DNA from 2 places in the Streptomyces sp. KLMMK genome. Region 2 is predicted to be linked to the other one. Evidence: riboswitches for the same ligand, from Rfam matches in the RefSeq annotation. Region 2 holds a riboswitch; the other holds the start of a gene.

Region 1 (7,020 bases), on a different contig from region 2:
CGGAGGCCTCGGCGAGGAGGCGCTCGAAGACGAGTGCGTCGACGCGCTCGGGTGCCACGCGCAGAGCGTAGCCGCCGGCGACGGAGACGAGGACGGTGGCGGGGGTGCGGGCGGCGCGCCCGGGTTCGAGGAGGGTGCGCAGGCGGGAGGCGTAGGTGCGGACGGTGCCCAGGGCCTGGGGCGGTGCGGTCTCGCCCCAGAGGGCGTCGATGAGCTCGTCGCTGGAGACGGTGGCGCCGCCGCGCAGCAGGAGGACGGCGAGCATGGCGCGCTGCTGGCGCGCGCCCAGGTCCACGTGGTGACCGTCCGCCAGCGCGCGCACCGGGCCGAGCAGCTGGAAATGGAGCCGGTCTGCGGACGGCTCCGTTGTGTCCCGCATCTTTCCCCCGACCGTGCCCTGCCGGCTCTGCCCGGCGACAGATGGTGACAGTACCTCAGCGCCCGGCACGGGAGCAGAGGACGGGTGAGGGGCCGTTGATCGTCCGTTGATGGCGCCGTTACATACTGCAGGCACAGTTGTTCCCTGCGCATCACAGCGCGCCTGACACAGGAGTTTTCGATATGACCGCTGAGGACCCCAAGAGCACCGAGCAGGCCGGGGCCCCCGCCGAGCAGCCCGTCACGCCGTCCGAGGAGGCGCTCGCGTCCGAGCTGGACAAGCCGGTCGAGCACGTGGAGGGCACCGCGCCGCAGAAGCCGGGCGGCAGCGGCCCGATCCGTCCGACCCACACGACGGGGGCGCAGTAGCCGCAAGGCCGGGAAGGCCGGGCCGGGTTCCGCCGTGCGAACGGCGGGACCCGGCCTCCCCTTTGCGGTGCCCCGGCCGTTAGGACTGAGCAAAGAACGTACCGGCGCCGCTCCACGGGCGGCCCGCGGGGAGCGACTACCGGACAGGCGTGCCCCGCGGTGTCCGGTCACCGCACGGCGGCCGTCCAGGCCCGTCACTCCCGTTCAGGGGGGCGGCTTGCGGTGCCGCTGAGCCGCCGGGGGACTGCGGCCGGCGCCCTTCGCACGACCGAATGTCGCTCTTGAACTTCCGCTCGTCCTCTCGGGATACTCGCCCATATCCCGTACTTGACATGGACGCGACGATCTCCCATCGGCCTGTCGTGCACCGTGTCCTCACCGATGCGCATCACCCACGCGTCACGCACACGGGTCGCGCACGTGCGTCACGCACGCGCATCGCACCCGCACGTCCTCCACGCCCGGGCACCACCGTGCCGCCGGGCACTCCCCCACAGGAGGTCACGAGTGAAACGTTCCCGCATCTCCACGCGCTGTACGGCCACCGCCGGCGCGGCGATGGTCGCCCTGACGGCCGCGGCCCTGACGCTCCCCGGCGCGCACGCGGACTCGCCGGCACCCCGTCAGCTCTCCTCGCCGCAGGCCGCCGAGCTGGCTCAGCGGATATCCGCCGACCTCGGCGCGGACTCGGCCGGCTCGTACTACGACGCCGGGACCGGCAGGCTCGTCGTCGGCGTCCTCGACCAGGAGGCGGCGGCCAGGGCAAGGGCCGCCGGCGCCGAACCGAGGACCGTGCGCCACTCGGCCGCCGAGCTCGCCTCGGCCCTGCGGACGCTCAAGGCGGAGGCGAGCGTACCGGGCACGGCCTGGTCGGTGGATCCCCGCTCCAACAAGGTCGTCGTCACCGCCGACAGCACGGTCACGGGCGCCCGGCAGGACCGGCTGGACAAAGCCGTCGCACAGCTCGGCGACAAGGTCGCGGTCAGGAGAACGTCAGGGAAGTTCCGTCCGCTCATCGCGGGCGGCGACGCGATCTGGGGCAGCGGCGTGCGCTGCTCGCTGGGCTTCAACGTCACCAAGGGCGGCAAGCCGTACTTCCTCACGGCCGGGCACTGCGGCAACGCCTCGCGGACCTGGTCCGCGACCCAGGGCGGCGCCCAGATCGGCGTGGTCGAGAGCTCGTCCTTCCCCGGCCACGACTACGCGCTCGTCCGCTACACGTCCACCATCGCCCACCCGAGCGCGGTGGACCTCTACAACGGCGGCACGCAGAACATCGGCAAGGCCGGGGAAGCCGTCGTCGGCGAGAAGGTGCAGCGCAGCGGCAGCACCACCCGGGTGCACGGCGGCGAGGTCACGGCCCTCGACGTGACCGTCAACTACGAGGAGGGGGCGGTCGAGGGCATGATCGGCACCTCGGTCTGCGCCGAACCGGGCGACAGCGGCGGCGCCCTCTTCGACGGTGCCACCGCCCTCGGCCTCACCTCGGGCGGCAGCGGCGACTGCTCCGGCGGCGGGGAGACGTTCTTCCAGCCCGTACCGGCGGCGCTGCAGGCGTACGGGGCGCAGCTGCCCTGAGGCACCGCTCCAGGACGCGGCTGTGACGCACTCCTCCGGGGAAACCCTGCACGGGTTCCCCCGGAGGTCTCCGGGCCGGGGTTGGGTCGCCCCGGCCCGGTCGGTCGTCGCACCCCGGGCCGGACCGGGTGGTCCGGACGGTCAGTTGACCCGGCCGTACCAGACGCTGCCGGACCAGATCTTCTCCAGCCGGACCTTCGCGCCGGGCTTGGGCGAGTGCCAGATCTTGTTGCTACCCGCGTAGATCCCGACGTGGTAGACGTTGCTTCCCGAGTGGAAGAAGACCAGGTCGCCCGCCTGGCGGGAGCCGGCGGAGATGTGCCGGGTCTTGTTGTACTGCGCGGCCGCGGTGCGCGGCAGGGTCTTGCCGGCCTTCTTGAACGAGTAGAGCGTGAGGCCCGAGCAGTCGAACCGGTTGGGGCCGGCGGCGCCGTACTGGTAGGGGGAGCCCTGCTTGGAGGCCGCGACCTTCAGGGCGGTGGCGCCCGGAGTGGCGGCACTCGCCTCGGCCGACATTCCGGGGAGGAGCATCGACGCGGTCACGGTGGCCGCGGTGACCACGGAAGCGGCACCGGCGCGGGACATGAGTGTGGATATGCCAGGGAACGCAGACATGCCAAAACCCTTCGTCATCCGCCTGCGAAAGATGACCTGTCGGGTTCGGGCTGTCGAAGTTGCCCGGCCACCTGAAATGGCTTCACCCCAAGGACCACTGCCATCGTGGTCCGCCGTGCTCGGGTCTCCCGCTCCTGCCGATCCATTCGTTTCTGCTCCGCACCCGGTACGGCGGCAGGACTCGGCGTCCGCCCGGGTCGCCCGCCTCGGTGACGGGATCTTGTTGTTCGATGCACGATCCTGCATCACGGGCCGCCGGAATTCGGAGCCGAAAGGTGCTTCTGTGAACTTCTTCACTTCACGGCGATCCCTGGAACCGGGGTGTTACCCGGCATCACGGGTAACCGGTAATCCCCTTTATCAAAAGGGAGTTGAAGAACTGATTCGAGTCACCCCGGCGATGCACGAAAGACGAGGTGGCGGGGGCCGCGGCAGGGCGGCGGTAGGGCGTCTTTGCGTCAGAAGGCCGTGCCGGCGGGCTCCGTGCGGTTCGCTTCGCGAGCCCGAGGGTAGCCCTACGGCATGCTCACCCTAGGGATCGAGGAGGAGTATCTTCTGCTCGACCCGGCCACCGCACTGCCGGTACCCCTGGCCGACGAGGTCCGGGCGGCGGTCGACCTGGAACCGGTCGTGAACGAGCGGGAGATTCAGGCGGAGCTGTTGCAGGCCCAGGTGGAAGTTGCCACTCCGGTCTGCTCCGATCTCGCCGAGGCCAGCCGCCACCTGCTGCGGCTGCGCCATGCGGTGAGCTCCGCCGCCAAGCGGTCCGGCTGCCGGATCGCCGCCTGCGGTACGGCGCCGTGCTCGGGCCCCGAGCCCATCCCGGTCACCGGCAACCCGCGCTATCTGGCGATGCGGATCCGTGCCGCCCAGCTCGTGGACGAGCAGTTCGTCCACGGGATGCACGTCCATGTCGCCATCCCCGACCGCGAGATGGGCGTCGCGGTCCTCAACCGGGTCCGGCCCTGGCTGCCCGTGCTGGTCGCCATGGCGGGCAACTCCCCGCTGTGGAACGGCATCGACACCGGCTTCTCCAGCTGGCGGACCGTGGTCTACAGCCGCTGGCCGGTCAGCGGCCCGCCCCCGTACTTCGACGGCCTCGCGGACTACGAGGCCCGCATCCAGGCGCTGTTGACGGCCGGGGCGATCGAGGACCGGGGCCAGCTGTACTGGCAGGCACGGCTGTCGGACCGCTATCCCACCATCGAGGTGCGCTGCCTGGACGTCCAGCTGCGCGCCGACGACGCCGTCATGTTCGCGGGCATCGTCCGCGGGCTGGTCGCCACCGCCATCCGCGACGAGAAGGCCGGGCGGCCCCCCACGCCCTGCCTGCCGGAGCTGCTGGCCGCGGCGAACTGGCACGCCGCCCGGCACGGTCTCGACGGGGTCCTCGTGGACCCCGCGGGCCGGCGCCACGGCGCGGACGAGGTCGTCCGCAGCCTCCTCGCCCACATAGGGCGGTCGCTGGAGGAGTCGGGCGACACCCGGCAGGTGAGCTCGCTGGTCAACCGCCTGCTGCGGCGGGGCACCGGAGCGGACCGGCAGCGCCGGGCGCTGGCCACGGACGGGCTCAAGGCGGTGACGGAGCTGATCTCGGAACCGTAGCGGCAGGTCAGAAGTGCGGGTCCCCCGCGACCCGCCCGCCCAGGGCCCGGCCCGTGTCCGGGAGGTGTCGCCACCGCCTCGTCAGCAGCAGGGCCGCCAGGCCCAGGTAGACGTAGGTCAGCACCTCCCGGGCGTACTCGCCCGGAAGCGCGAACTGCACCGCGAAGAGGACGAGGAGGACGGCGGCCTCCCACCGCACGAAGCGCAGGTCCAGCAGGACGACGACGGCCAGGACGGTCTGCGCGGCCGTCAGGGCCACCTCGTCGACCTGACGGGTCACCAGCGGCAGGGCCGCCCCTCCCCCGCCGAGCGCGTGGGCGAGGGGCAGGCAGCCCACCAGCAGCGTCCACTGGTTGACCTTGCTCGACAGCAGCGCGCCCAGCCCGTCGCCGACCCGCATGCGCCAGGCGAAGACCACGGCGACGATCAGCTCCGGGGCCTCGGAGGCGAGCGGGGCGAGCCACTGGACCAGGACGAAGCGGTCGATGCCGAGCGAGGCGCCCGCCTCCACCAGTCCGAGCGCGAACGGCTCGGCGCAGGCGAAGACCACGGCCGCGGCGCCCGCGAAGAGCACGGCCGTCACGGTGCGCCGCCCGGCCCGCGGCAGCAGGGCCAGCCGCGCCGGGACGCCGACGAGCTCCTCCATCCCGCCCGCGCCGCACTTGGCGATCCGGTAGAGGTAGTAGCCGTACCAGGGGACGAGCACCACCGGTACGTACCAGCCGATCTCGCGGCTGAGCGGCATCACGAAAGCGAAGACGGCGGCCACCGCGAGGAAGGCGACGTCGATGCGGCGGTGCGGCTCCAGCACGATCGCGCCCGGAGTCGCGCCGCGGCGGCGCAGCGCCAGGGCGGCGGCGAGCGCGACGAGCGGCCAGCCGACGCCCACCAGCAGCCGGTTCGCGCCCGTCATGTTGGCCGCCGCGTAGGCGGCGTAGGAGGGGTCGGATCCGGCCGCGTAGGCGAAGTAGAGGTCGACGGCGTACTCGGGCAGCACGGCGATGAAGGCCAGCAGGGCCAGGGCGAGCGCCCCGGCCATGTCCACGCGGGCCGTCTCCGCGGCCCACATCAGCAGGAGCGCCGAGCAGAGCACCCCCAGGCCGAAGACGGCCACGGCCGGGCCGGGCGGCAGTCCGGCACCGCTCAGCCGCGCCACGACCGCGGGTGCGGCCCCGGCACAGGCCGCGGCGATCCGTGCAGCGCTCGCGGCGGCGGAGGGCGGCGCCGGGGCCGGGGCCTCGGCCGGGGCCGAGACCGTTACCGCAGGCTCACCCATGGCCGCTCCTTCCGCGTCGCATCCGTTCCTGCCGATCTACCAGCAGGAACGAGCAGTCCGGGGCGGACGGTCCGGAGGTGACGGACGGTGACGCCCGTTCGGCCCAACCGCCCGGGAATGGTGGACAGATATTCAGAAATACGGACAGGCCGGCTGCAGTCCTGGCGGAGCCTCGCCCACGACGAGACCCTCGCCGCGCTGGAGGCGACGTCCTCGCCGACCCGGCCGTCGGCCCGCTCTACGCCGCGGGCGGCCGGGCCGCGCGGGTTCCGTGGGGCGGCCGGATGGGCAGGGTGCTCTACGGGCCCGGGGGGATGACCGAGGGGAGAGAGGTGCCCGTGGGACGCATCGCTCGTATTACCGGCCGGGACGTCGTCATCGTCGGCGGCGGGGTCGCCGGGACCAGCGTGCTGCTGCAGCTGGTCCGCGCGCTCGCCGATCGCCGGCCGCCCCTGCCCGTCGCCTCCGTCCGCGTCGTGGACCCCCACCCGGCCGGCTGGGGCCTGGCCTTCGGGGACGACGACCCGCTGCTGCTGTGCAACACCGCGGCCGAGCTGAACTCGCTCCTCGCGGACCGGCCCGGCGACTTCGTCGAGCACCTGCGCGAACACGGCTGGACGGGCACCGCGAAGGACTGCGTCCCCCGCGCCCGGATGGCCGAGTACTGCGCCGACCGCTCCGCCGGGGCCCGCGAGCAGGCCGCGCGGACCGGCGTCGCCGTCGGGCACGTACGGGCGAGCGCGCGGAGCATCGGCGCCGGCGGCCCGGACGGCCACCGGGTGCGCCTCTCGACCGGCGAGGAGCTGCGCGCCGACGACGTCGTCGTCTGCACCGGCGTCCACCGCCCCCGCGTCCCGGACGGCTTCGCCGCCTTCGTCGGCCACCCCCGCTACCTCGACAGCCCCTATCCCGCGGCCCGGATCCGGGAGGGCCTGCGCCCGGGCTCGCGGGTGCTCGTCCTCGGCAGCCACCAGTCGGCGGCGGACGCGGCGCTGCTGCTGTGCCGCGACGGCCACCGCACCACCCTGACCTCGCCGTCGGGCCGGCTGCCCGCCGTCCGCGAGTCCCTGGCCGCGCCGCTGCACCCGTACCCGCCGCTGGAGCGCATCTCCCGTCTCGACCCCGCGGACCCCTGCCTGGAGGACCGGCTGGTGCGGTGCGTGGTGGAGGCGATCCGGCTGCACGACCGCCGTCCCCTG
Region 2 (7,020 bases):
ACAACCGCCCAGGAGGGGCCGCCCGCCTGACCTCACGTCAGTCGGCGTGATCTCGGCGTGACCTCCGCTACATCGGCTTGTGACTCCGGTGGGCCGTCGCTATCTTCAACCACCATTCGCCGCCGAACGAGAGGCAACCGCCCATGAGACCCGGAAACGGCCGACATCGCCGCCCCCGTCAGATACCCGCCATCATGGTCGCCGCGGGGGTGACCGCCTCCGGAATCGCCATGCCGCTGCTGGCGGCCACCGGCGCGTCGGCAGCCGACGCCGGCACCTGGGACCGTGTGGCCCAGTGCGAGAGCGACGGCATGTGGAGCGCCAACTCCGGTAACGGGACCTACGGGGGACTGCAGCTGACCCAGGACCTCTGGGAGCGCCACGGCGGCCGCGAGTACGCCCCCCGGCCCGACCTCGCCAGCCGTGCGCAGCAGATCACCGTCGCCGAGCAGATCCTCGAGAGCAGAGGCACCAGCCCCTGGTCGAGCTGCGCGGCGAGCGCGGGCCTCACCTCGGGCGGGACCCCGGCGGAGGTCAACCCGGGCGGCACACACGCCCCCGCGAGCGACTCGACGCCTTCACGCGCCCCGGAGCGCACCACTTCGCACTCCACGCCGTCCGAGCCGTCCGAGCCCTCCGAGCACGACAAGCCTTCTGACGCGTCCACGTCTCCCTCGCCGTCCGGAAAGCCGTCGCCGGGTTCCTCGACGAGCCCCTCGGCCGACCCCTCCACGCAGCCTTCGGGGCAGCCGTCGACCGGCCGGCCGTCGCCGGGCCAGTCCTCCGGTCAGCCGTCCGGCCGGCCCTCCGGCAGCCCGTCGTCCGACGCGCCGTCACCCGACGCCTCGGGCACGCCGGGCGACGGGAAGTCCGGTGAGCCGCAGGAAGGCCGGCACCGCAAGCCCTCGACGTCCCCCACGGACGACCCGACCCGGATCCCGGACGGTTCCGCCACACCCGCTGCCGGCGATTCCGGTTCGCCTGCGGGGCAGCTGCCCGGCGAGGGCGGCACGGGTACGGGCAAGCACCGTGCCGACCCGTCGCGTTCGGAGGACGAGGGCCGTACGTCGCGGGGCGGTGGCGATGCCCGCACCGGCAGCCCCACGCCCACCGACTACACCGTGCGCCCCGGTGACAACCTGTCAGCCATCGCCGAGCAGCATGCGGTCAAGGGGGGTTGGCAGTCTCTGTATCAGCGCAATGAGAAAGCGGTCGGAACCGATCCCGACCTGATCCGTCCTGGTCAGAGGCTCGAGGTCGGTAAATAGACCGGCAGTTCGCGGCGAATGTCCGTTCCAGTCGAAAGTGAGACATGGGTCTCTTTGCCCGGTGGCGGAATGCGGTCTTCCCGAAACTGGCAAACCGTCTCTCACCTGCGGAAACGCGATGTTCCCCTGGGTAGCCAGGGGCAACTGTGGCTGGAAAGAGGGGTTTGAACCCTTGCCGCGACTGTGTTTACCGTCGTGTCCGCTCGCCACCGCGGGCACCACGGTCGCCACGCCGAATCCTGCCGGCGATCGGGGGAGTCGTCGCGCAAGCGCCGTAGGCAGGAGCGGGGGAACCAAGGTAGGCGCCGGAAACGGCTCCTCGGCGAAAGCCGCGGGTCCGGGACCGGCTAGGGGTGAAGCCGAGTGTGCTCGCACACGAAGCCGGGCGAACTCACAGCCCGAACCCGACAGCTCACCTCGTAGGCGTCGGTGAGGAAACGACTTATGTCCAAGGGCAAGCACCGTCGTCCGTCCAAGGCCGTCCGCATCTTCACGCTCGCCGGTGTCACCGGTGCAGCTGTCGCCGCCCCGCTGATGGTCGCCACCTCCGCCAACGCCGCCTCCGTCTCGACGTGGGACAAGGTCGCCCAGTGCGAGTCCGGTGGCAACTGGTCCATCAACACCGGCAACGGCTACTACGGCGGTCTGCAGTTCTCGCAGTCCTCCTGGAACGCCGCCGGCGGCCAGAAGTACGCCGACCGCGCCGACCACGCCTCCAAGAGCGCCCAGATCGCCGTGGCCGAGAAGCTGCTCGCCATGCAGGGCCCGGGCGCCTGGGGCTGTGCCGGTCCCGGCGGCCTGACGGCCGGCGGCCCGAAGGCGAACGTCGACCCGTCCGGTTCGGGCTCGGTCAGCAAGTCCACCAAGTCCTCCCGCACCGGCGGCACCGTCTCGGGCAAGTCCCACGCGGACCGCAGCGAGCGCCAGGCCGCGCCGAAGAAGACCACGCCGAAGCACTCCGCGCCGCAGGCCACCGAGCGCGACGAGGTCCCGGCCCCGAAGCGGACCGCCCCGGGCGGGCAGTCCTACAAGGTCGGCAACGGCGAGTACGAGGTCAAGGAGGGCGACACCCTCTCCAAGATCGCCGAGGCTCAGCACGTCAAGGGCGGCTGGCAGAAGCTGTACGACCGCAACAAGGACATCGTCCAGGACGCGGACGTGATCTACGTCGGCCAGAAGCTGCACCTCAGCTGATCCGGCAGGGCGGCCCGCTCCGGTGGGCCGCCCTTCTCCGCTCCCGGCGGGACCGCCCCGCTCCGATGCGCCGCCCCGAGCGCGCACCGGAGCGGGGCTTAGCCGTTTCCGGATCCGCCATACATACGGTGTTCTGGGCTTTTGTGCTGTTTTTTAGGCTTTTCCGGCCCGGGAAAGCGGTCCAACGGCGAGGCGAGCCTCCGGGGCCCGTTAGGCTCGTGCTGCAGAACCACAGACACACACGAAGGAGACCCTCGTGCCGTCCATCGACGTCGTCGTAGCTCGCGAGATCCTCGACTCGCGAGGCAACCCCACGGTCGAGGTCGAGGTCGGCCTCGACGACGGCTCCACGGGCCGTGCCGCCGTGCCGTCCGGCGCCTCCACCGGCGCCTTCGAGGCCATCGAGCTCCGTGACGGTGACAAGAACCGTTACCTGGGCAAGGGCGTCGAGAAGGCCGTCCTCGCCGTCATCGAGCAGATCGGCCCGGAGCTCGTCGGCTACGACGCCACCGAGCAGCGCCTGATCGACCAGGCCATGTTCGACCTGGACGCCACCGACAACAAGGGCTCGCTCGGCGCCAACGCCATCCTGGGCGTCTCCCTGGCCGTCGCGCACGCCGCCTCCGAGGCGTCCGACCTGCCGCTCTTCCGCTACCTGGGCGGCCCGAACGCGCACCTGCTGCCCGTTCCGATGATGAACATCCTCAACGGTGGGTCGCACGCCGACTCCAACGTGGACATCCAGGAGTTCATGATCGCGCCGATCGGCGCGGAGTCCTTCTCCGAGGCCCTGCGCTGGGGCACCGAGGTCTACCACACCCTCAAGTCGGTCCTGAAGACCAAGGGCCTGTCCACCGGTCTGGGCGACGAGGGCGGCTTCGCGCCGAACCTCGGCTCCAACCGCGAGGCCCTCGACCTCATCCTCGAGGCCATCAAGCAGGCCGGCTACACCCCCGGCCAGGACATCGCGCTCGCGCTCGACGTGGCCGCCTCCGAGTTCTACAAGGACGGCGTCTACAAGTTCGAGGGCCAGGACCGCACGGCCGCCGAGATGACGGACTACTACGCCGAGCTCGTCGCGGCGTACCCGCTCGTCTCCATCGAGGACCCGCTGTTCGAGGACGACTGGGACGGCTGGAAGACCATCACCGAGAAGCTCGGCGACAAGGTCCAGCTCGTCGGCGACGACCTGTTCGTCACCAACCCCGAGCGCCTCGGCCGCGGCATCGAGGAGGGCGCCGCCAACGCCCTGCTGGTCAAGGTCAACCAGATCGGCTCGCTGACCGAGACCCTGGACGCCGTCGAGCTGGCCCAGCGCAACGGCTTCAAGTGCATGATGTCCCACCGCTCCGGCGAGACCGAGGACGTCACCATCGCCGACCTGGCCGTCGCCACCAACTGCGGCCAGATCAAGACCGGTGCCCCGGCCCGCTCCGAGCGCGTCGCCAAGTACAACCAGCTCCTGCGCATCGAGGAGATCCTGGACGACGCCGCGGTCTACGCCGGCCGCAGCGCCTTCCCGCGCTTCAAGGGCTGACACGAGGACACCGCGGGCCGGCACCCGCAGGCCTGACACGGCCTCAGGGGAGCAGCCTCACCACGTCCCCGGCCACGGTCCCGTACCGTGGCCGGGGACGTACGTTCGTAGCGAGGCTGCGGGCGACCAGGACCTCGGGGAGGCGAAGTGGCGGCGGAACGCTCCACCGCGACCAGACTCAGGGCACTCGGCTCGGTGCTCGTCCAGGGCCCCACGGCCCGCGTCTACCGCGCGCGGGGCCCGCGCCGCAGCCGGCTCACCGGCCGTGCGGCGCTGCTGGCGCTCGTGGTGTGCTCGCTGGTCGTCGCCCTCGCCTATCCCATGCGCCAGTGGGTCACCCAGCGCTCCGACATCGCCGATCAGCGCCGCCAGTCCGAGCGCGCCCGCGAGCAGGTGAAGCGGCTGGAGGACGAGAAGGCGCGGCTGGAGGACCCGGCGTACGTCGAGCAGCAGGCGCGCGAGCACCTGCACTACCTGCACCCCGGGGAGACCGGCTACAGCGTGGTCGACGGCAGTGGCACCGCCCGGCGCCCGCGCGACCAGGGCGCCGCCGACCGCCCCTGGTACAGCAACCTGTGGGACGGTGTGGACGCCGCGGACACCCCGCGCTGACCGCGCCCGCCGGCCCCTCTCCTTCCTTCTGCACGACCCGCCTCCCGCACGACCTGCCGACACCACCGAGCGAAGACGACACGAGCGAGCACATGGACACCCCTCCGCCCCAGACCGAGTCCACCGAGCCCACCGACGCCGACATCGAGGCGTTCAAGGAGCAGCTGGGCCGCCCGCCGCGCGGACTGCGCGCCATCGCCCACCGCTGCCCCTGCGGCCTGCCGGACGTGGTCGAGACCGCGCCCCGGCTGCCGGACGGCACGCCGTTCCCGACGACGTACTACCTGACCTGCCCGCGCGCCGCCTCCGCGATCGGCACGCTGGAGGGCTCGGGCCTGATGAAGGAGATGCAGGACCGGCTGGCGACCGACCCGGAGCTGGCCGCCGCCTACCGCGCCGCGCACGAGGACTACCTCCGCCGCCGCGACGCGATCGAGGTCCTGGAGGGCTTCCCGAGCGCGGGCGGCATGCCCGACCGCGTCAAGTGCCTGCACGTCCTGGTGGGTCACTCGCTGGTGGCGGGCCCGGGCGTGAACCCCTTCGGCGACGAGGCGCTGGCGCTGCTGCCGGAGTGGTGGGCCAAGGGCCCGTGCGTCACGCCGTGCGGGGGTGACGAGAAGTGACCCGCGTCGCCGCCGTCGACTGCGGCACCAACTCCATCCGGCTCCTCGTCGCCGATCTCGACCCGGCGACCGGTGCGTTCACCGAGCTCGACCGCCGGATGACGATCGTCCGCCTGGGGCAGGGCGTGGACCGCACGGGCCGGCTGGCGGAGGAGGCCCTGGAGCGGACCTTCGCGGCCTGCCGGGAGTTCGCGGAGGTCATCCGCGACCTGAAGGCCGAGCGCGTGCGGTTCGTCGCCACCTCCGCCTCGCGGGACGCCGAGAACCGCGCGGACTTCGTGCGCGGCGTGGTGGACATCCTGGGCGTGGAGCCCGAGGTGATCAGCGGTGACCAGGAGGCCGAGTTCTCCTTCACCGGCGCCACCAAGGAGCTCTCCGGCCGGGACGACCTGGCCAGGCCGTTCCTCGTCGTGGACATCGGCGGCGGCTCCACGGAGTTCGTCGTCGGCGAGGAGCACGTCCGGGCGGCGCGCAGCGTCGACGTCGGCTGCGTGCGCATGACGGAGCGCCACCTCGTGGCGGACGGCGCCGTGGTGGACCCGGCGACCCCGGAGCGCATCGCGGCGATACGCGCGGACATCGAGGCCGCGCTGGACCTCGCCGAGGAGACCGTCCCGCTGGAAGAGGCCCGTACGCTCGTCGGCCTCGCCGGCTCGGTGACCACGGTCGCGGCGATCGCGCTGGGCCTGACCGAGTACGACTGGACGCGCATCCACCACGCGCGGATCTCCCTGGAGCAGGTCCGGGAGATCACCGGGAAGCTGCTCGCCGCGACGCATGAGCAGCGTGCGGCGATCCCCGTGATCCACCCGGGCCGGGTCGACGTGATCTGCGCCGGGGCGCTCGTCCTGCAGGCCGTCATGGAGCGCGTGGGGGCCCACGAGGTCGTCGTCAGCGAACACGACATTCTGGATGGAATCGCCTGGAGCGTCGCCTGAGAAGGCGGCCCGAGGAGGCCCCTTCGGGGGCCTCCGGGAAAAAGTTCGTGAAATCCTTCACATGAAAAAAGGGAGCGTTGGCGGCGCGAAGGGGCCTGTTGGGCCCTTCCGGGGCCCCCGGAGCCCTCTGCGGTGGGATGCCGTCCGGTTTCGGGCGGGTTAAAGAGCCGCTTATGTGATCGTCGGCGTGGCAGTGGTCTAGTCAACTTGAGACCCGCAAGGCCAGTTCAACAGGGGTTCACAACGTGCCCGCCGGTCAACTGGTTCCCTTACGGGCGTATGGCATGGGTCACGGTGGCGGCGGAGTGTAGCAGATACCCTTCGACCCCTTGTGAAGGGGCTCACGAGCATGCCCGTGGAGAGTGCTGGATACTCGAATCATGAGCACCACGGAGCGTCCACGGATCCTCGTAGTAGGCGGTGGGTACGTCGGCCTGTACGCGGCGCGCCGCATCCTCAAGAAGATGCGGTACGGCGAGGCGACCGTCACGGTCGTCGACCCGCGTTCGTACATGACCTACCAGCCCTTCCTGCCCGAAGCAGCTGCCGGCAGCATCTCCCCCCGCCACGTCGTGGTGCCGCTGCGACGCGTGCTCCCCAAGGCGGAGGTCCTCACCGGCCGCGTCACCACCATCGACCAGGACCGCAAGGTCGCCACCGTCGCGCCGCTCGTCGGCGAGGCGTACGAGCTGCCCTTCGACTACCTGATCGTCACGCTCGGCGCCGTCTCCCGCACCTTCCCGATCCCCGGCCTCGCCGAGAACGGCATCGGCATGAAGGGCGTCGAGGAGGCCATCGGCCTGCGCAACCACGTCCTCGAGCAGCTCGACAAGGCCGACTCGACGACC

Evidence for each region. Region 2 has a riboswitch for cyclic di-AMP ahead of V7793_RS10155 (transglycosylase family protein). Riboswitches for the same ligand answer to the same signal wherever they lie in the genome.
Region 1: linked by a shared signal. The riboswitch ahead of V7793_RS28865 (C40 family peptidase) and the one ahead of V7793_RS10155 (transglycosylase family protein) in region 2 are both predicted to bind cyclic di-AMP.

Annotation. Positions count from the first base shown of each region.
Region 1 covers NZ_JBAMDC010000301.1:619-7,638, reverse strand. The annotation lists partial or broken gene V7793_RS28880 (AfsR/SARP family transcriptional regulator) at 1-379, opposite strand, end outside; gene V7793_RS28875 (hypothetical protein) at 562-747, shown strand; gene V7793_RS28870 (S1 family peptidase) at 1,255-2,325, shown strand; gene V7793_RS28865 (C40 family peptidase) at 2,467-2,940, opposite strand; cyclic di-AMP (ydaO/yuaA leader) riboswitch at 2,945-3,107, opposite strand; gene V7793_RS28860 (carboxylate-amine ligase) at 3,463-4,545, shown strand; gene V7793_RS28855 (hypothetical protein) at 4,553-5,821, opposite strand; partial or broken gene V7793_RS28850 (FAD/NAD(P)-binding protein) at 6,160-7,020, shown strand, end outside.
Region 2 covers NZ_JBAMDC010000038.1:19,477-26,496, forward strand. The annotation lists gene V7793_RS10145 (cytochrome P450 family protein) at 1-30, shown strand, start outside; gene V7793_RS10150 (transglycosylase family protein) at 144-1,268, shown strand; cyclic di-AMP (ydaO/yuaA leader) riboswitch at 1,529-1,709, shown strand; gene V7793_RS10155 (transglycosylase family protein) at 1,713-2,462, shown strand; gene eno (phosphopyruvate hydratase) at 2,719-3,999, shown strand; gene V7793_RS10165 (FtsB family cell division protein) at 4,147-4,611, shown strand; gene V7793_RS10170 (DUF501 domain-containing protein) at 4,704-5,234, shown strand; gene V7793_RS10175 (Ppx/GppA phosphatase family protein) at 5,231-6,172, shown strand; gene V7793_RS10180 (NAD(P)/FAD-dependent oxidoreductase) at 6,553-7,020, shown strand, end outside.